4 regions of the Azonexus caeni genome follow, and region 1 is predicted to be linked to each of the others. Evidence: riboswitches for the same ligand, from Rfam matches in the RefSeq annotation. Region 1 holds a riboswitch; each other region holds the start of a gene.
What was found. A riboswitch is a leader RNA that binds a small molecule or an ion and turns the genes downstream of it on or off. The one in region 1 is predicted to bind cobalamin.
Positions count from the first base shown of each region.

Region 2: another riboswitch for cobalamin. It lies ahead of bluB (5,6-dimethylbenzimidazole synthase); the one in region 1 lies ahead of ACLIIZ_RS04520 (ribonucleoside-diphosphate reductase subunit alpha).
Region 3: another riboswitch for cobalamin. It lies ahead of ACLIIZ_RS01585 (TonB-dependent receptor domain-containing protein); the one in region 1 lies ahead of ACLIIZ_RS04520 (ribonucleoside-diphosphate reductase subunit alpha).
Region 4: another riboswitch for cobalamin. It lies ahead of ACLIIZ_RS01685 (energy-coupling factor ABC transporter permease); the one in region 1 lies ahead of ACLIIZ_RS04520 (ribonucleoside-diphosphate reductase subunit alpha).

Region 1 is NZ_JBKJAD010000002.1:296,465-301,222, reverse strand. It holds gene ACLIIZ_RS04525 (acyl-CoA synthetase) at 1-1,285, opposite strand, end outside; cobalamin riboswitch at 1,546-1,743, shown strand; gene ACLIIZ_RS04520 (ribonucleoside-diphosphate reductase subunit alpha) at 1,901-4,666, shown strand; gene ACLIIZ_RS04515 (ABC transporter substrate-binding protein) at 4,663-4,758, shown strand, end outside.
Region 2 is NZ_JBKJAD010000027.1:43,579-48,336, forward strand. It holds gene cbiB (adenosylcobinamide-phosphate synthase CbiB) at 1-634, opposite strand, end outside; gene ACLIIZ_RS18885 (hypothetical protein) at 622-867, opposite strand; gene bluB (5,6-dimethylbenzimidazole synthase) at 864-1,589, opposite strand; cobalamin riboswitch at 1,630-1,813, opposite strand; gene ACLIIZ_RS18895 (FecR family protein) at 1,862-2,791, opposite strand; gene ACLIIZ_RS18900 (RNA polymerase sigma factor) at 2,829-3,356, opposite strand; gene ACLIIZ_RS18905 (TonB-dependent receptor) at 3,499-4,758, shown strand, end outside.
Region 3 is NZ_JBKJAD010000001.1:358,783-363,540, forward strand. It holds gene ACLIIZ_RS01555 (enoyl-CoA hydratase/isomerase family protein) at 1-9, shown strand, start outside; gene ACLIIZ_RS01560 (sulfite exporter TauE/SafE family protein) at 10-816, opposite strand; gene ACLIIZ_RS01565 (EVE domain-containing protein) at 829-1,284, opposite strand; RNA gene ssrS (6S RNA) at 1,352-1,531, opposite strand; gene ACLIIZ_RS01575 (cell division protein ZapA) at 1,556-1,882, opposite strand; gene ACLIIZ_RS01580 (hypothetical protein) at 1,882-2,079, opposite strand; cobalamin riboswitch at 2,193-2,397, shown strand; gene ACLIIZ_RS01585 (TonB-dependent receptor domain-containing protein) at 2,503-4,332, shown strand; gene ACLIIZ_RS01590 (FecCD family ABC transporter permease) at 4,339-4,758, shown strand, end outside.
Region 4 is NZ_JBKJAD010000001.1:377,318-382,075, forward strand. It holds gene ACLIIZ_RS01670 (energy-coupling factor ABC transporter ATP-binding protein) at 1-550, opposite strand, end outside; gene cbiQ (cobalt ECF transporter T component CbiQ) at 538-1,269, opposite strand; gene ACLIIZ_RS01680 (energy-coupling factor ABC transporter substrate-binding protein) at 1,259-1,597, opposite strand; gene ACLIIZ_RS01685 (energy-coupling factor ABC transporter permease) at 1,594-2,271, opposite strand; cobalamin riboswitch at 2,390-2,596, opposite strand; gene ACLIIZ_RS01690 (hypothetical protein) at 2,627-2,890, shown strand; gene ACLIIZ_RS01695 (hypothetical protein) at 2,868-3,875, shown strand; gene ACLIIZ_RS01700 (DsbA family oxidoreductase) at 4,484-4,758, opposite strand, start outside.

The DNA of each region.
Region 1 (4,758 bases):
TATGCACCACCGCCAGGTCGCCGGTGTGGAACCAGCCGCCGGCGAAGGCTTCCTCGGAGGCCTTTTCGTTCTTCAGGTAGCCCTTCATCACCAGGTTGCCGCGGAACATGATCTCGCCCATCGTCTCGCCGTCCCAGGGTACCGGCTGCAGGGACACCGGGTCGAGCACGGCGATCGCTTCCTGCATGTGGTAGCGCACGCCCTGGCGGCCGTTGCGGGCGGCCTGCAGGTCGATCGGCAGGCGCTCCCATTCCGGCTGCTTGGCGCAGACCGAGGCCGGGCCGTAGGTTTCGGTGAGGCCGTAAACGTGGGTGATGTTGAAGCCCATGTTCTGGGCGCCCTCGATGATCGCCGCCGGGGGCGCGGCACCGGCGATCAGGCCGTTGACCGTCTGTTCGATGCCGGTCTTGAGCTCGGCCGGGGCGTTGATCAGCATGCCGTAGACGATCGGTGCGCCGCACATGTGGGTCACCTTGTGTTCCTTGATCAGGCCGAAGATCAGCGTCGGATCGACCTTGCGCAGGCAGACGTTGGTGCCGGCGTTGGCGGCCAGTGTCCACGGGAAGCACCAGCCGTTGCAGTGGAACATCGGCAGCGTCCACAGATAGACCGAGTGCGGCGGCATGCCCCAGGAGATGATGTTGGAAGCGGCGTTCAGGTAGGCGCCGCGGTGGTGATAGACGACGCCCTTCGGGTTGCCGGTGGTACCCGAGGTGTAGTTGAGGGTGATCGGGTCCCATTCGTCGGCCGGCAGTTCCCAGGCGAATTCCGGGTCGCCGTTGTCGATGAAGGTTTCGTAGTCGATTTCGCCGAGCGCTTCACCGCCGGTGAACTCGGGGTCGAGGCTGTCGATGACCAGCGGCTTCGGCCCTTCGAGCAGGGCCAGGGCGTCCTTGATGACGGCCGAGAATTCCGGGTCGGTGATCAGCACCTTGGCTTCGCCGTGGGTCAGCATGAAGGCGATGGCTTCGGCGTCGAGGCGGGTGTTCAGCGTGTTGAGCACGGCGCCGCTCATCGGCACGCCGAAATGGCATTCGAACATGGCGTTGCTGTTGGGCAGCATCGCCGCCACCGTGTCGCCCTTGCCGATGCCGCGTTGCTGCAGCGCCGAGGCGAGCTGGCGGCAGCGCGCGTAGCTGTCCTTCCAGGTGTAGCGCTGCTCGCCCTGGATCACCGAGATCCGCTTCGGGTAGATGAAGGCGGAGCGTTCGAGGAAGGTGAGGGGGGAAAGCGGGACGTAGTTGGCCGGATTCTTGTCGAGGCCGTTGGCGTACGGGTTGGTCACGTGCTGTCTCCTGCGTGTGTTGATGGGTTGGCAAAAATTAATAATTAGTAAAGCGCAATTTATAACGGAAGCCTGCTGATTGTTGCAATGCAAAAATTCGTTTAATAAACAACGGATTGTTTCAGTTAACTATTGCGAATTGAATTACGCGATATTCCGGTCTGTGCCTGCTTGAGGTTTGCTTACTACAGTTAGTTGAAATTGCTCTGCTGGGCACTAAATATGGTGTCCGCGCCTTGACGCGGCAATGACGCGAAGCTAGACTTCGCCGCGTTGACGGTTCCCGCAAGGGATCAAAAGGGAATCCGGTGAAAGGTCTGTGACCTTGAATCCGGGGCTGCCCCCGCAACTGTCATCGGCGAGCGTTCCACCCATCTTTGCCACTGGTTTCGTACCGGGAAGGCGGTGGAAAGCGTTGAGCCGAGAGCCAGGAGACCTGCCGTAACGTCCTTCCAACCAACGATGGGGCGGGGTGTCCCTGGCGAAAGGTATGAGCGTGTCGCAGCCGGTTTTCGTTCGTGAGTCGCAGGTCGCAACGGGTTTTGCCCGCGGCGGCGTTCGTCTTGCCCGGCGCACGCTGTCCCGGTTCTCCGCCCCCCATGCCGGAGAATCGCCTTGTCCGCCAACGTCCTAGCCCGTCTTTCCGATCTTTCCGCCCACAGCACGGCGGCCCTCCAGGTCATTCGCCGCAACGGCGCCGTCGTCGGCTTCAACGCCGAGAAGATCTCGGTGGCCATGACCAAGGCCTTTCTCGCCGTCGAGGGCAGCCAGAGCGCCGTCTCGTCGCGGGTGCGCGAAGTCGTCGCCCAGCTCACCGAGGCCGTCGTCCGCTCGCTGACCCGCCGTCTGCCGGACGGCGGCACGGTGCATATCGAGGACATCCAGGACCAGGTCGAGCTGGCGCTGATGCGCTCCGGCGAACACGACGTCGCCCGCGCCTACGTGCTCTACCGCGAGCGGCGTTCTGCCGAGCGTGCCACGCTGGCGGAAGTGCAGGGCGTGCCGCAACTGCATGTGACGGTCGATGGCGAACGCCGGCCGCTCGACGTGGCGGCGCTGCTGCGTCGCTGCGAGGCCGCCTGCGCCGGGCTGGGCGAGCAGGTGTCGGCGCGCAGCATCCTCGACCACGCCTTGCGCAACCTCTACGACGGCGTCGCCCTGGCCGACGTCCAGCAGGCGCTGATCCTCGCCGCGCGCACGCTGATCGAGCGCGAACCGGGCTACGACTACGCCACCGCCCGCCTGCTGCTGGCCAGTCTGAACGAAGAGGCGGTCGGCGCCGAGGCGGCGCAAAATCCCGCGGTCGACGCCGACTATTTCCCGAAATTCATCGCCCGCGGCATCGCCGCCGAACTGCTCGACCCGCGCCTGGCCGACTACGACCTGGAGCGCCTGGCCGCCGCGCTCAAGCCCGAGCGCAACCAGCTGTTCGGCTACCTCGGCCTGCAAACCCTTTACGACCGCTATTTCCTGCATACAGAGGGCCGGCGCATCGAAACGCCGCAGCTCTTCTTCATGCGCGTGGCGATGGGCCTGGCCTTGAACGAAATCGACCGCGAAACGCGCGCCATCGAGTTCTACGATCTGATTTCCCGCTTTGACTTCATGTGCTCGACGCCGACCCTGTTCAACAGCGGCACCCTGCATTCGCAACTGTCGTCCTGCTACCTGACGACGGTGGCCGACGACCTCGACGGCATCTACCAGTCGATCAAGGAAAACGCGCTGCTGCAGAAGTACGCCGGCGGCCTGGGCAACGACTGGACGCCGGTGCGCGCGCTGGGCAGCCGCATCAAGGGCACCAACGGCCAGAGTCAGGGCGTGATTCCCTTCCTCAAGGTGGTCAACGACACGGCGGTCGCCGTGAACCAGGGCGGCAAGCGCAAGGGCGCCGTCTGCGCCTACCTGGAAACCTGGCACCTCGACATCGAGGAATTCCTCGAACTGCGCAAGAACACCGGCGACGAGCGCCGCCGTACGCACGACATGAACACCGCCAACTGGATTCCCGACCTGTTCATGCAGCGGGTGATCGCCGGTGGCGAGTGGACGCTGTTCTCGCCGGTTGATACGCCCGACCTGCACGAAAAGTCCGGCCGTGCTTTCGTCGAGGCGTATGAAGCCTACGAAGCCAAGGCCGCCGCCGGCCAGTTGAAGCTGCACAAGAAGATTCCCGCCGTGCAGCTGTGGCGCAAGATGCTGACCATGCTGTTCGAGACCGGGCACCCGTGGATCACCTTCAAGGACGCCTGCAACCTGCGCTCGCCGCAGCAGCACGTCGGCGTCGTCCATTCCAGCAACCTGTGCACCGAAATCACGCTGAACACCTCGGATTCGGAAACGGCGGTGTGCAACCTCGGCTCGGTCAATCTGCTGGCGCACCTGAAGGATGGCGCGCTGGATCAGGAAAAACTGGCCCGCACCGTGAGCACCGCCATGCGCATGCTCGACAACGTCGTCGACATCAATTTCTACGCGACGCCCAAGGCGCGCAACGCCAACCTGCGCCACCGCCCGGTCGGCATGGGCATCATGGGCTTTGCCGATTGCCTGTACCAGTTGGGTATCGCCTACGCCTCGCCGCAAGCCGTCGAATTCGCCGACCGCAGCATGGAAGCCGTCTGCTACCAAGCCTACTGGGCGTCGACCGAACTGGCAAAGGAGCGCGGCCGCTACTCCAGCTTCACCGGCAGCCTGTGGGAGCGCGGCATCCTGCCGCACGAAAGCATCGCGCTGCTCGAAGCCGGGCGCGGCGAGGCCGTTGAACTCAATCGTGGCAGCCACCTCGACTGGGACGCGCTCAAGCAGCGCATCGCCCGCCACGGCATGCGCAACTCCAACTGCGTCGCCATTGCGCCAACCGCGACCATCTCCAACATCGTCGGCGTCTCGGCCAGCATCGAGCCGGCCTACCAGAACCTCTACGTCAAATCCAACCTTTCCGGCGAATTCACCGTGGTCAACGAAGCGCTGGTGCGTGACCTCAAGGCACTCGACCTGTGGGACGAAGTGATGGTCGCCGACCTCAAGTACTTCGACGGCTCGCTCGCCCGCATCGACCGCGTGCCCGACGAGCTGAAAGCGCGCTACGCCACCGCCTTCGAGATCGACCCGGTGTGGCTGATCGAAGCCGCCGCCCGCCGCCAGAAATGGATCGACCAGGCGCAATCGCTCAACCTCTACCTGGCGCTGCCCTCGGGCAAGAAGCTCGACGAAATCTACAAACTGGCGTGGAAGCGCGGCCTGAAAACCACCTACTACCTGCGCACGCTGGGCGCCAGCCAGGCGGAAAAGGCCGGCGGACGCGACGATGCCGTGGTGCAGGAAGAGGCGCCGAAGTTCTGCGCCATCGATGATCCGACTTGCGAGGCCTGCCAATGAACTCCCCCCTCAAAACCTGGCTACCCCTCGCCCTGGCGCTGCTCGCCAACTTCGCCCAGGCGGCCGATTGTCCGCGCATCATCAGCCAGTCG
Region 2 (4,758 bases), on a different contig from region 1:
GCGCGGTCAGTCGGGCCGGCAGCCAGTTGAGCGCGTCGTCACAGCGGGCGGCCCAGCGGCCGTACAGGTTGTAGCGTTCGGTGCGGTAGCCCCACATCGCGTCGAGCGTGTTGGCCAGCCGGAAAAGCAGGGCGCCGGGGCCGCCGAGCAGGGCGAACCAGAACAGCGCGCCGAAGATCGCGTCGTTGCCGTTTTCCAGCACCGATTCGACGCCGGCCTTGGCGACGCCGGACTCGTCGAGTGTTGCGGTATCGCGGGAAACGATCCAGCCGACGCGCTGCCGCGCTTCGTCGAGCCGCCCCTCGCGCAGCGGCCGGGCGACCGCTTCGGCGTGCTCGCACAGGCTGCGCGCGCCGAGCGAAAAATAGAGCAGCAGCACGTCGACCGCGAACGGTGCCAATGGCCGCAAGGCCAGCGCCAGCACCACCCAGGGCAGCACCGCCAGCGCCCAGCCGAGGACACCGCCGGCAATCGTGCGCCGGTTCAGCCGTCTTTCGATCGCCGCCGCCAGCGTGCCGAAGCCGACCAGCGGGTGAAAGCGTCGCACTTCGCCGAACAGGCGGTCGAGCAGCACCGCGGCGAGCGCTGCCAGCGGCATGGCGTAGGGGCCGGCGAGCAGGTTCAGTTCGGCCATTGGCGGGCCAGGGCGATGGCGGCGTCGATCGCCGCGCGCGCTTGTGGACTGTTGTGCCAGCAGGTCGAGCCGATCATGCGGGCGATGTGCAGCGTGACGACGGCGGTTTCCTCGCCGGCCAGGCGGGCGAGCGGCGCGTAGCCGGCCTCTTCGAGGCGGCGGATCACCGTCGGCCCGACGCCGGGGAGGGCGAGCAGCGCGGCGCGCTGGTCGGCCGGGAAAGTGCCATTCATGCGCCACGCTCCGCCGCGGCGAGCGCCGACAGGGCGGCGGTCAATCCGGCATTTTCCGGTAAATCGCGCGTCCCCCATTGTTCGTGGAAGACCAGTTCCTCGACCGGCAGGCGCGGCAGCCAGCCGGCACTTTCCAGTTCCGGGCGGTCCTTGAAATGGCTGACGTGGCCAATGCACAGGTAGGCAATCGGCACGATGTGCTGCGGAATGCCGAGCGCGTCCTGCAGCGCCTTCTCGTGGAAGATGCTGACCCAGCCGACGCCCAGCCCCTCGGCGCGGGCGGCCAGCCACAGGTTCTGCACGGCGCATACGCTGGAATAGAGGTCCATGGTCGGCATGTGGGTGCGGCCGAGCACCACCGGGCCGCTGCGCGAGCGGTCGCAGGTGATGCACAGGTTGATCGGTGCGTCGAGGATGCCCTGCAGCTTGAGCTTGCTGTAGATCTCGCGCTTCTCGTCGGGGAACATTCGTTCGGCCTCGGCGTTGGCTGCGCGGAAGATGTCATGTACCCGCTGCTTCACGTCCGCCGAGCGGACGACCAGGAAATTCCATGGCTGCATGAAGCCGACCGAAGGCGCGTGATGCGCCGCCAGCAGGATGCGCGCGAGTTGCTCGTCGGCGACCGGGTCGGGCAGGAACTGGCCGCGCACGTCGCGGCGGTTGAAGATGGCACGATAGACGGCGGCCCGTTCGGCGTCGGAAAAAGCGAGCTGGTTTTCCATGGATTCCCCTTCTGGAAACGCGAAGGCGCCCGTCCACGGCGCCGTGTTACGTCTCCCGGCCGGTCTTCTGACTCGGATTCCCCCGCACGATGCGCCTTCCCGCCGCGGCAGTGGCCTGTGCATCGCCCGTCATCCTTACAGCGCTGGGCACGTGGCGGATTCGCACCGCCTTCCCGATTCTCCTGCCGGCAAAGCCGGAAGGCACCCGGAGACTTCAAGGCGGGGATGCTAAGCGAGGGGCCGGGCAGAAGCAAGGGAAGCCGAACGGGCGTTCAATGCGTTTCGGCGCGGCGGGCGAGGAGTCTGCCGTCCTGCGTCTCGAAGCGCAACCCTGCAATCCGCGCCAGCGCCAGCGGCGCGGTCGCTTCGTCAGCGATGAGGAAGACACCGCTGATGCGTTGGCGGCCGGCCTGCGGGTCGCCGAGCACAATGGGCGTCTTGCGGAAGCGGTTGAGCGCCGCGACGACTTCGCTCAACGGTGCTTCCTCGAAAATCAGCTGGCCCTTGGTCCACGCCAGCAAATTGTTGCGGTCGACGGCCAGAACCGGGCGGATTTCTCCATCGACGATAGTCAGCGCTTCGCCGGCCCGCAGTATCTGCCTGGTCTGTTGCGCATCGCCGGGGCTGACTTCGACCATGCCTTCGGCAACGCCGACGCGCAATTCGTTGGCGCGGCGGTCCACGGTGAAACGGGTGCCGATGTCGCGAATCCGGCTGCTGCCCGCCAGGACCTCGAACGGCCGTTGCGCATCGGCGGCGACGCTGATGGCGATGCTGCCCTGCGCCAGTTCGAGCTGCCGCTGCCCCTTGCCGAAACGCACGCTAACCTGCGTCTGCGGTGCCAGATCGAGCTCGCTGCCGTCGTCGAGCTGCACATGCCGCCGTTCACCGGCGACGGTGCTCAGCAGGGTGTCGGTCGGCGGCGCAAGGTTGAACCAGCCGAGGAACAGTGCCGCCGCGGCCAGGGCAGCCGTCGCCAGCGCGCGGCCGGACTTGCGCGGGCGCGTTTGCAGGCGGGCGGCGTTATCCCAGAGTTGTTCCAGCAGCGAGTATTCCTCGGCGTGTGCCGGGTCGGCCGCCAGCCAGGCGGCGAATTCCGCGCGCGTGCTGGCGGCTACCTCATCGCCACGCAGGCGGGCAAACCACAGGGCGGCGGCTTCCTGCACCTGTTCCGGGGTAGAGGTGGCGGCGGTGGGTGACATGCGCCGCATTGTCGGCAGCGGGGCGGGGGCAGTCAATTCAGGCCGAATGCTTCGCCCACAGCCGGCGCAGGTGGAGCATGGCGTTGGCCAGGTGTTTTTCCACCATCTTGGCGGAAATGCCCAGCCGGCCGGCAATCTCGCCTTGCGTCAGGGTATCGAAGCGATGCAGGAAGAAGACTTCGCGGCATTTGGCCGGCAGTGCTTCGATACCCGTCGCGAGCAGGCGCAATTGCTGGCGGGCCATGACGATGCGGGCGGGGTCGGCGAGCGGGTCGACCAGGCCGGGGTCCGTCTCATCGACCACCACCAGTTGCGGCCGGCTCTGGGCGGCGCGGCCGAGGTCGATGAGGAAGTTGCGTGCCGAGCGGAGCAGGAAGGCGCGCGGATTGCGGATGTCGACAGCCGGCGGATTGATCAGCAGGCGCAGGAAGATTTCCTGCGCGGCATCGCGGCCGGCCTCCGGACAGTCGAGCCGGCGCCCGAGAAAATGCCGCAACTCGTCGAAATGCCTGCGATAGAGATCAAGTACCAGCGGCTCGGTAGGCGGACAAGTGGTGGCATTCATGGCCGCATGCTAATCGGCGATGCCGCCCCACTCCATGCGGCATATTGTCGCGTTTGGCCCGGCAGAGGTAGGGAGAGGGCAAATTCATCCGTCTTGGTGGGGAGAGGCGAGCGCATCGCCAGACAACCAAGGGGGAAATCACGTGTTTCAAAAAGCCTTCGCCGGCGAGCGCCGGCCTCTTCTCAGCACCATCGCCACGGCCTTGTTCCTGGCCTTCCAGAGCAGCGCCGTCTTCGCCGTTCCGGTCGACGTTGCCGCCCAGCCGCTAGGCAGCGCATTGCGCGCCCTGGCCAGCCTGGCCGGCGTGCAGATCGCCCACGCCAGCGATGTCGTCGGCACGCTCCAGGCCAGCGCAGTCAAAGGCGACATGCGCCTGGAAGAAGCCCTGCGCCGCCTGCTCGCCGGCACCGGGCTGGAGTTCCGCAAGGATGGCGACAGCAGCTACGTCATCGTGCGCGCCGGGCACAGCGAAAAGGTGCTGCCGGAAATGGTGGTCACGGCGACACGGACCGAGCGCTGGGTCGAGGATGTACCGGCCAGCGTGACCGTGGTCGGACGCAAGGACATTGCCACCCAGCAGGTGCAGAGTCCGCTGGACCTGTTGCGTAATGTCGAGGGGGTGGATGTTGCCGGTTACGGTTCGCCTGCCTCCCTGCCGAGGATTACCCTGCGCGGTGTCGGTGGTTCCTTCGGTGGGTCGACCAGCCAGATACTTATCGACGGGATGCCGATCGAGTCGCCGGTCGCGGGCATTCATCAGGGTATCCAGGTGCTCGACCTGCAGGATCTGGAAAGGGTCGAAATCGTCCGGGGGCCGGCTTCCGCGCTTTACGGACCGAGCGCGGTGGGCGGCGTGGTGAACTTCGTCCCCAAGCGCTGGCGAGGTGCTCCCGGGGCCGAGGTGAGTATCGGGGCGGGGTCTCACGACGCCAGACTGTTCTCGGCGGCGGTTGGTGCGGCCTGGGATGTGGTCGATTTCCGTCTTTCCGCGAGCGATTACCGCACCGATGGCTATGTTGCCCAACCGGATTCCGATCCATGGGGTTCCAGGGATTTGGCGTCGCGCGATGGCAGGGACAAGAAATTTGGTCTCACGCTTGGTCTGCGGCCCGCTGCCAACCAGGAAATCACTTTCTCGGCGCGCAAGGGCGATGCCAGTTCCGCCTGGTTGGGCGGGCATCCGAACTATCGTTTTGACAACGATTCGGAAAATTACGACCTTGGCTATCGCTTCGAACTGGGGGAGCGCGCAGTGTTCAAGGTGCGGCTTCGTCATACCCGGCAAAGCACGCACATGTTGTTCGATGACGAATACGTGAACGGCAATGCCGGCAGCCTGGTTCTGGCCGAGGTCGATGACCGGATCGAGAGTCATGACTACCTCGACCTGCAGGCTGACCTG
Region 3 (4,758 bases), on a different contig from region 1:
GCGCGCTGATCAGCCGCCAAAAACCGTGTGCAGCATCTTCGTCGACAGCAGGACCAGGACGGCGGCGAAGATCTTCTTCAAGGTTGCCACCGGCAGTCGGTGGGCAAGGCGGGCGCCGAGCGGCGCGGTGAAGGTCGACACCAGGCTGACGGCGACCAGCGCCGGCAGATAGACGAAGCCGATCGACCAGTCGGGCAGGCCGGTACTGCCCCAGCCGTTGATCAGGTAGCCGGCGGCGCCCGCGAGCGCGATCGGCAGGCCGATCGCCGCCGAGGTGCCGATGGCGTTCTGCATCTTGACGTTGCACCAGGTCATGAACGGCACCGACAGCGAGCCGCCGCCGATGGCGACCAGCGCCGAGACGATGCCGATGCAGCCGCCGACCCCGGCCAGCCCGAGCGGGCCCGGCAGTTCGCGGGAGGGTTTGGGCTTGACGTTGAGGATCATCTGCAGGGCGACGTAGGCCATGAAGCAGCCGAAGAAGATCGCCAGCGGCGCGCTTGCCACCCGCGAGGCGACGAAGGTGCCAGCGAAAGTGCCGAGCAGAACGCCGGGTGCGATGCCGCGCACGATGTCCCAGCGCACGGCGCCGTGCGCGTGGTGGGCGCGCAGGCTGGAGATCGAGGTGACGACGATGGCCGCCATCGAAGTGCCGAGCGCGACATGAACCAGATGTTCGTGGGGAAAGCCCTGCGCCGCGAACATCGTCGTCAGCACCGGCACCATGATGCCGCCGCCGCCGACGCCGAGCAGCCCGGCGAAAAAGCCGACGAAGGCGCCGAGGGCCAGGTAGGCCAGAATCCATTCCGGGGTCATGTGTGTCGATTCCTAATTGCTGGGGGCAAGCAGTTGCCCGGTGATGAACTGCCACTCCGCAGCCGTCACCGGCGTGATCGACAGCCGGTTGCCGCGTGCCAGCACGCGCATGCCGGCCAGTTCCGGATGGCGGCGCAGCTCGCCGAGACCGAGCAGCCGGGAGCGGCTGACGAAACGCACGTCGCGCAGCCACCAGCGCGGCTGTTCGGGTGTCGATTTCGGGTCGTGATACTTGTCGGTGGCGGAAAACTGGGTCGGATCCGGATAGCTGTCCGAGCAGATTTCGCAGATGCCGGCGATGCCCGGTTCTTTACAGCCGGAATGGTAGAAGAAGGCGAGGTCGCCGGGCTGCATGGCGTCGCGCATGAAGTTGCGCGCCTGGTAGTTGCGCACCCCGGTCCACGGAAAGGCGCGTTGCGGCGCGGCCGCCAGGTCGTCGATCGAAACCTCGTCCGGTTCCGATTTCATCAGCCAGTACTGCATCTTCCGGTCACAAAATGAAAACAGGTGGCAGACCAGCTGCCACCTGTCAAAAAAAGCCCCCGCGAGTGCCGTCAGGCCGGCATCCTGAACCTGGGTTCAGAGTGGCTGCTTTCCTTCCGCATCAGGCACGTTCGACGAAGAACGCGCACAACAGCGGGTTTCTGGTCCGCAACCGATGCCAATCAGCATTGGTTCAAGGAATATATGGCCTTAACAAACACCGCAGGGGACACTCGGCGGGCCACCCCGCAACCGGTCAGAAGTCCAGTTGCTGCTGGGGTGCCAGCACGGCATCCAACCGTGCTCCCATGGCTTCGATTCTACGCTTCGTTTCCGGCGACGCAACCGTTTCTTGGTTGTCTTCCGGCACGGGCTGGCCCAGGTGCTCGTGGGCGATGTTGAGCGCCGCCATCACCGCCACGCGTTCGGCGATCGTGCTGCGCGTGCGCTGGGCGATGTCGCGCATCTTGCCGTCGACCATGTCGACCGCCGCCAGCAGGGCATCGCGTTCTTCGGGCAGGCAGGCAACGCGGTACTCGCGGCCCATGATCTTGACGTCGAGAAAATTCTGCTCGCCGCTCATCAGGCATCCTCGGGAATCTGTTCGATCAGGCCTTCGAGGCGTTCGCGGGCGGCCGTCATGGTCGAGCGCAAATGCAGGCGTTCCGCTTCGGCAGCGGCGATCTGGTTTTTCAAGACTTCGTTTTCGGCGCGCAACTGGTGCACCAGGGCGACGACCTGATCGATCTTGGTTTCGAGCGCTTCGAGTTCGCTATTCATGGGCCGCACTATAGAGGGATAAATGTAGTCTGGTCAAGGACTAAGCGGCTATTTTCAAAGTGATTTATCGCTTTTGCGCAGAGGCCGGCTCGCGCTGCTTGAAGCGGCGATGTAGAATGCCCCACTTGTCAGGTGCCGTAAGCGAATTTTATTCCATGCGGTTAAACGGGAAAGCGGTGCGTCTCTCCGAGACCAAGCCGCTGCTGCCCCCGCAACGGTAAGCAAGTGCGGGCGCATCACGAAGCCACTGGGGAAACCTGGGAAGGCGATGCGTCAAGACTTGCGAGCCCGGATACCGGCCTGCCATGCCTCACGGAAATGCCACGGGGTGGTGGCGCCGGTTTCCCGACCTGCGCCCTGCCCGTGCGTTTCCTTTTCAACGCATTCCGGCATGCGGGGACGCCTGCCGGGAAAGGGAAAATCATGTCCATCCGTTTCCGGCCCCTGCTGGGCCTGGTGCCGGCTGCTTGCGTCGCAGTCGCTGGCGCCGCCGAAACCGTCAAGCTCGACGATGTCGTCGTCACCGCCACCCGTCAGGCCATGCGCGCCGACGAAGTCCTCACCGATACGACCGTCCTCGAACGCGCCGAGATCGAGGCTGCCGGCCATTCCAGCCTGGAACAGATCCTCGCCGCGCAACCCGGCATCCAGATGGCGGCCAACGGCAGCCCGGGCGCAGCGTCCTACTTGTACGTCCGCGGCGCCAATCCCAAACACGTCCTGTTGCTGATCGACGGCATGCGCGTCGGCTCGGCGACTTCCGGCGAGCCGACCTGGTCGCGCATCCCGGCGGCGCAGATCGAGCGCATCGAGATCGTCCGCGGGTCGGCGTCGTCGCTCTACGGCAGCGAAGCGATCGGCGGCGTGGTCCAGGTATTTACCCGGCGTGGCAGCGGGCCGCTGAAGTTTTCAGCTACCGCTGGCGGCGGTAGCGATAGCGCCCGCTCGGCCAGCGCCGGGCTGGCCGGCAGCCAGGGTAGCTGGCGCTACGCGCTGAACCTGAGCGAAGACGCGAGCGACGGCTTCAACAGCAAGCCGAAGGACCCGAAAGCCAATCCCGACCGCGACGGCTTCCGCAACCGGGCGGCGGCCGGCAGCCTGGGTTACCAGTTCGCGCCCGGCCACGAACTCGGCCTGAGCATCCTGCATGCCGAGGGGCGCAGCCGCTATGACGGTTCCGGCGCCAAGGTGAACTGGGTCAACAGCACGCGCAACGGCGCGGCCAGCCTGGTCTTGCAGAACGCCCTGAGCGATCAATGGACCAGTCGCCTGAGCGTCGGTCGCAGCATCGACGATTCGAGCAACCTCAAGGACGGCATCCGTAACAGCCGTTTCAACACCGAACAGCGGCAATACGCCTGGCAGCACGACATCCAGGGCCGCCTCGGCAATTTCCTGCTCGGCGTCGAACGTCTCGAACAGGAAATTGACACCAGCGGCAACTATGCCCGCGACGAACGCCGCAACGATGCCGTGCAGCTCGGCTGGAATCGCGGCTTCGGTGCGCACCGGCTGCAGGCGTCGGTTCGCCATGACGACGATTCGCTGTTCGGTGACAAGACTTCCGGCTCGCTCGCCTATGGCTACCGCTTCTCGCCGAACTGGCGGGCCAGCCTGAGTGCCGGTACCGCTTTCAAGGCGCCGACCTTCAACGAACTCTACTATCCGGCGAGCGGCAGCTATGCCGGCAACCCGGACCTGCGCCCGGAGTCGTCGCGCAACCGGGAAGCGGCGTTGCATTACGAGAATGGCAGCCAGCACGTCTCGCTGACCTGGTACCTCAACCGGATCGAGGACATGATCGTGTGGACCAAGGTCGGCGCGTTGAATCAGCCGACCAACGTCGAAAACGCCCGCATCGAGGGAACGACGCTTGCCTGGCAAGGGCGGCTGGCCGGTTTCGACCTGCAGGCCAGCCACGACTGGCTCGACGCCGAAGACCGCAGCAACCACCGCCAGTTGCCGCGTCGGGCCCGGCACACGGTGGCGGCGGCGGTCGCCCGCAGCGTCGGCGACTGGGACTGGCGCTTCGAGCTGACGGCGAGCGGCAAGCGCTACGAGTACAAATCGAATGCGCGCGTCGGCCTGAGCGGCTACACTCTCGCCAACCTTTACGCCGCCTACCGTTTTTCGCCGGACTGGGCCGTCTTCGCCCGCATCAACAACCTGTTCGACCGCGACTACACGTTGGCCGACGGTTATGCGACGGCGGGACGCAACGCCTTCATCGGCATCCGCTACAGTCCGAAGTAATCCCGCATGCCGACCCGCCGCCGCGCCTTCCTGATTCTTGCCTCGCTCGCCTTGCTCAGCCTGGCCAGTTTCGCGCTGGCGCTGGCGGCCGGCAGCCTGCGCGTGGCGCCAGCGGAAATCGTCGCCGCCCTGTTCGGCCAGGGCGACGGGACCGGTGCCATGGTCGTCCAGTTGCGTCTGCCGCGCGCGCTCGCCGGCTTTGCCTGCGGCGGCCTGCTGGCGCTGGCCGGCGCGTTGATGCAGGTGCTGCTGCGCAATCCGCTGGCCGATCCCTACGTGCTGGGAGTTTCCGGCGGCGCCGGGGTTGGCGCGATGTTCGCGATGCTGCTCGGGCTGCCGCTGCTGGCTGTCGACGGACTCGCCTTTGCCGGCGCCTTCGGCGCCATGTTCCTGGTTTTCGGGCTGGCGCACGGCGACGGCTGCTGG
Region 4 (4,758 bases), on a different contig from region 1:
CGGCCAGCAGTTCGTGCTGCATGGCGGCGTCGAGTCCGGCCATCGGCTCGTCGAGCAGCAGCACGTCCGGCTGCATGGCGAGCACGCCGGCAATGCACACCCGCTTTTTCTGGCCGAAGCTGAGGTGATGCACCGGGCGATTGGCGTGTTCGGCCATGCCGACCGCCGCCAGCGCCTCGTCGACGCGCCCGCGCACCGTCGCCTCGTCGAGGCCGAGATTGAGCGGGCCGAAGGAGACGTCCTCGACGACGCTGGCCGAAAACAACTGCCGGTCCGGGTTCTGGAAAACCAGCCCGACCCGCCGGCGCAAGGCGGCCAGCCCGGCGCGGCTCATGTCGAGCGGCGCGCCGGCAAAACGCAGGCTGCCGGCGCTCGGTTGCAGCAGGCCGTTGCAATGCATGAGCAAGGTGGTCTTGCCGGAACCATTGGCGCCGAGCAGCGCATTGCGGCTGCCACGGCGGATGGCCAGCGAACAGCCGTCGAGGCCGAGGCTGCCGTCGGCGTAGCGGTGGCTGAGCGAGATGGCTTCGAGCAGCATCAGGATGGCCACCGCGCCAGCATCAGCAGCCCGCCGCCGGCCAGCACGGCGAGCGCAGTGTCGCGCCCGGCGTGGGCGAATTGCGGCGTCAGGAAGCGCAGGCTGCCGTCGCCGTTGCGCGCCAGCGCCGCCAGATGCAGGGCCAGCGCGCGCTGCCAGACCTGCAGCGCCAGATTGGCCGTGAGTTGCCCAAGCGAGCGCAGGCTGTGGCGCAGCGTCGCATCGCCCAGGCGCGCCTGCTGCGCCGTGCGCACCTCATGCACGGCTTGCGAGAAAACGAAGAGCATGCGGTAGCAGAGCACCATCAGGTCGAGCAGCACGGCCGGGCAACGCAGGCGGCGCAGCAGCGCGATCAGGTCGGACAGCGGCGTCGTCAGCACCAGCCCGAGCAAAGCCGCCAGCGCGGCGAGCGAGCGGCCGGCCAGCGCGGCGACCTGCGGCCAGGCTTCCGGCGCCCAGCGCCAGCCGCTGTCGGGATCGACCGCCACCAGCAGCCCGACGCAGGACAAACCAAGAAAACCCACCGCCGGCGCCGCAACGCGCAGGTAAAGGCCCGCCGGCACGCCGGCACCGACGCAGGTCAGCACGGCGGAACACAGGGCCAGGCGCAGCGCCGCGCCCGGCGACACCGCGGCAAAGGCCGCCAGCAACCCGGCCAGCGCGAACGCCGCCTTGGCCGCCGGGCTGACGCCACGCCAGCGGTTGGCGTAGGCCGCCTGCTCAATCAGCATGCGGCGCCTGCTCCCGCGTTTCGCCCTGTTTGCGCAGCTTGTCGCGGGTCACCGCGCAACCCAGCCAGTAACCGATAACGCCGGCCCCCAGCGCCGCCTGCAAGGCGAACAACAGCGAGGCGATCTCGCCGCTGGCCGGCTCCAGCAGCGGCTCGAACCAGCGCTGGTAACCCGGCGCGACGGCAGCGATGGCCTGCTGCGCCTTGTCGTCGGCGCCGCCAAACCGCTCGCCGTCGGCGCCGCCGATGCCCAGATAAGGCACCAGCCACAGCGGCAGCACGGTCAACAGCACAACGGCGGCCAAAATCAACAGATTCTGCTTCTTCATGCCTTGCCCCCGTTTCCGGCAAACAGCGGCAAGCCTTGCAGTTCCTGAGCGTTGAAGCGGGTCAGGGTATTGACCACGAGCACCGTCAGCAGCCCTTCGCTGATCGCCAGCGGAATCTGCGTGATCGCGAAGATGCCGCCGAACTTGAGCAAGGAAGCGGCAAAACCGCCGGCCGGATCGGGAAAGGCCCAGGCCAACTGGATGGCAGTGGTCAGATAGGTGGCGAGATCACCGAGGCAGGCGGCGGCGAACACGCAGACGGCGAGCGACAGGCCGCAGCGGCGACCGAGGCGGAACAATCCAAAGGCGACGAAAGGCCCGACGATGGCCATCGAGAAGACGTTGGCGCCCAGCGTCGTCAGCCCGCCATGCGCCAGCAGCAGCGCCTGGAACAACAGGACGACGAAACCGACCGGCACCATCGCCAGCGGCCCGAACAACAGCGCGCCGAGCCCGACGCCGGTCGGATGCGAGCAACTACCGGTGACCGACGGCAGCTTGAGCGCGGAGAGGACAAAAGCAAAGGCGGCGGCAACGCCGAGCAACATGCGCTGCTCCGGCTGCGCCTGCAATTGCCGGCGCACCGAATGCACGCCCCAGGCAAGAAACGGCGCCGACGCCAGCGACCAGCCGATGGCATGGTCCACCGGCAAAAAACCTTCCATGATGTGCATGACTTCCTCCCCGAAGCGATGAAACCCCCGGGGAAAATCAGCACGAATCGGAGAAAGTCAGGGCGTGCCCAGCACGCGCGCATCTGTCTCAGAACCGCTCCCATCACCCCGGAGAATGGCACTACCTGGCTCAAAGGTCGGTCTTCTGGCTCGCCGTCATCCTTCCCTGCACCTTCCCGTGTGCGAACACACAGTGGCAAAAACAGGGTCGTCAGGCCTACAGCAGCGGGGGCTGCGCCGGAATTGCCACACGAGGTGACGCACCGGCTTCCCGTTTAAACCCGATCCGCAATGCGAAACGGGTACCTAAAAGCGGAGGCGATTCTAACACCGGCATCCTGCAGAAGGAAACCGCATGCCGGGAAACGCCGGTCTGCCAGCCTGTTTCGGGGAAGCGGGGGCGGGCTCGGTGGCGATTGAAGTAGAGATGGTCTCTATGATTGAGAAAAGCCTAGGCCGGAGCGAAGTGAGGAGATTGATCCCAGCAGAGCAATGCAAAGTGATGTCAAAAAACGAACGAATGATGTATTCATGTTGCGTCAAAGCTGAAAAACCTACAACATTTGTTCTGATCATCAATACAAACGAGGTTATGCATGTATTCAAGAGACGAGCGTGACGCATCAATGATGGAATTGGTTGTAAACGTACGAGCTCGCTCGCGCTCAAAAGAGCTAGCGACCTTTCCTTTTACACCGCCAACAATGGAGTTACTTGCAAACGACTGCGTCGATTTTCAATTAAATGCAAAACGCCCTCTCGTACGTACATACAAAAAAGGAAAAGTCGCGACATACCTTCTCGATGCAAAAATTCAAACCGTTTCGGGGAAGGTCTATCTGTTCTTGCTTTTGGCTATTTCCGACCAGCGCCGCCCAGACGAAGTTCTTTCCGACCCTCTTGCTAATGAACCTGCGGTGCCACGTAGAATTATCGAAAAGAATAACGGCGAGGGAAGTGAACATTCATGCCATATCGCAATTTCCATCATGCCTAGAGAAAAAAATGGAAATCAATATTTGGCAGCCGTCGAGTCTATTCCTCACGTGGGATTGTATTTCATCAATTCGTATATCCGTCACCTTTTTAAATTCATCTCGATTTCGAATCGTTACAGTCGGAACGACCCTTCAGGGGAAATAAATGATGGAAAATACAAAACAGTTAATGTTTTCGCAACTACAAATCTAAACGGAGTTCCGTCAGATGATCTCTTGCGTGACTTAAAGAAAGGTATATTGGGCGAGATTGAATTATCAAAAGAGGAGTCAGCGGTTAAGGGGTTTGATCAAAACGAATTCACCGTTCCCAAAAAAACCAAGTTGCTTCTTACCCCGACAGGGAAAGGGCTAAATGGTAAAGTCTTTGATGTTGTTAAGACAGTCTGTAGCACAGGAGCATTGAAAAAATATTCTGTTGCCAAGTTTACTTGGACTGGTTTAGAGGGGCAGCGCTCTTCCGCAAAATTTGACTGCGAAACAAACAGCGTTCTTACAGAAAAATACATAAAACGTAATACATTTAACTTGCCTAACCCTTTGCCATCCTCCTGCGAAAAACTTGACGATCAATTCTGTAATCTTTTGGCGTATTGGGCTCGATAATGCTAGTTCACCAACTTTTGCGACCTTGGGCATATTTAAGCATACATGGGCAAAAAAAATGGTTCTTTGATTGGGTGGTGCCAGCAATCATTACAACGGCATTTATGTGTATATTTTTTATAACAAAAGGAAAGCTGAATTTTTATTACCAAAATGGCGTAGTGGCCTCTATAACCGCCTTTGTTCAAAATTTGCCCGGATTCTTTATAGCCGCACTAGCCGCGGTAGCGACATTCAACAGAGCGGACCTAGACAAAAAAATTCCGGACCCTCCTTTAATGCTACCCGTTATTAACCGAGGGATGAGAAGTTTGGTAACGCTAACCAGGCGACGCTTTTTAAGCGCAATGTTTTCATTTCTTACGGCTCAGAGTATCGTCATAACATTGCTCGGTATAACTTACATACAAGCCGCACCCGTTTTGTCACAGCTAAATATTGATTACTGGATAAAAACATTGCTCAGTTTTTCTGGTGTCGCGATTTATATGATCGTGTTTTTTCAGATGCTAACAGTCAGTTGTCTTGGGCTCTACTACTTGGGAGACCGTATTCACCAGCCAGAAAATCTCTAACTTGGTGGGTCATTTCTCCCTCCAGACATCGCCTCACCCCACCACTTCAGCCCACGCCTGCCGAATCCCATCCGCCAGCACGCGGGGTTCCTCCGCCCCCTGAATGCCAGACTGGCGGGCGAAGATGAAGGTCGGTACGGAGCTGACGCCCCAGCTTCGGGATTCGCGTTCCATTTGCTGGACGGTGGCGGCGTCCTCGTCGGTGTCTAGATAGGCAAGTACGGTGGCCGGGTCGTGGCCGCAGGCTGCGGCGACCTGGGCGAGGACTTCTGGGGCGCCAACGTTTTTGCCCTGCTCGAACTGGGCCT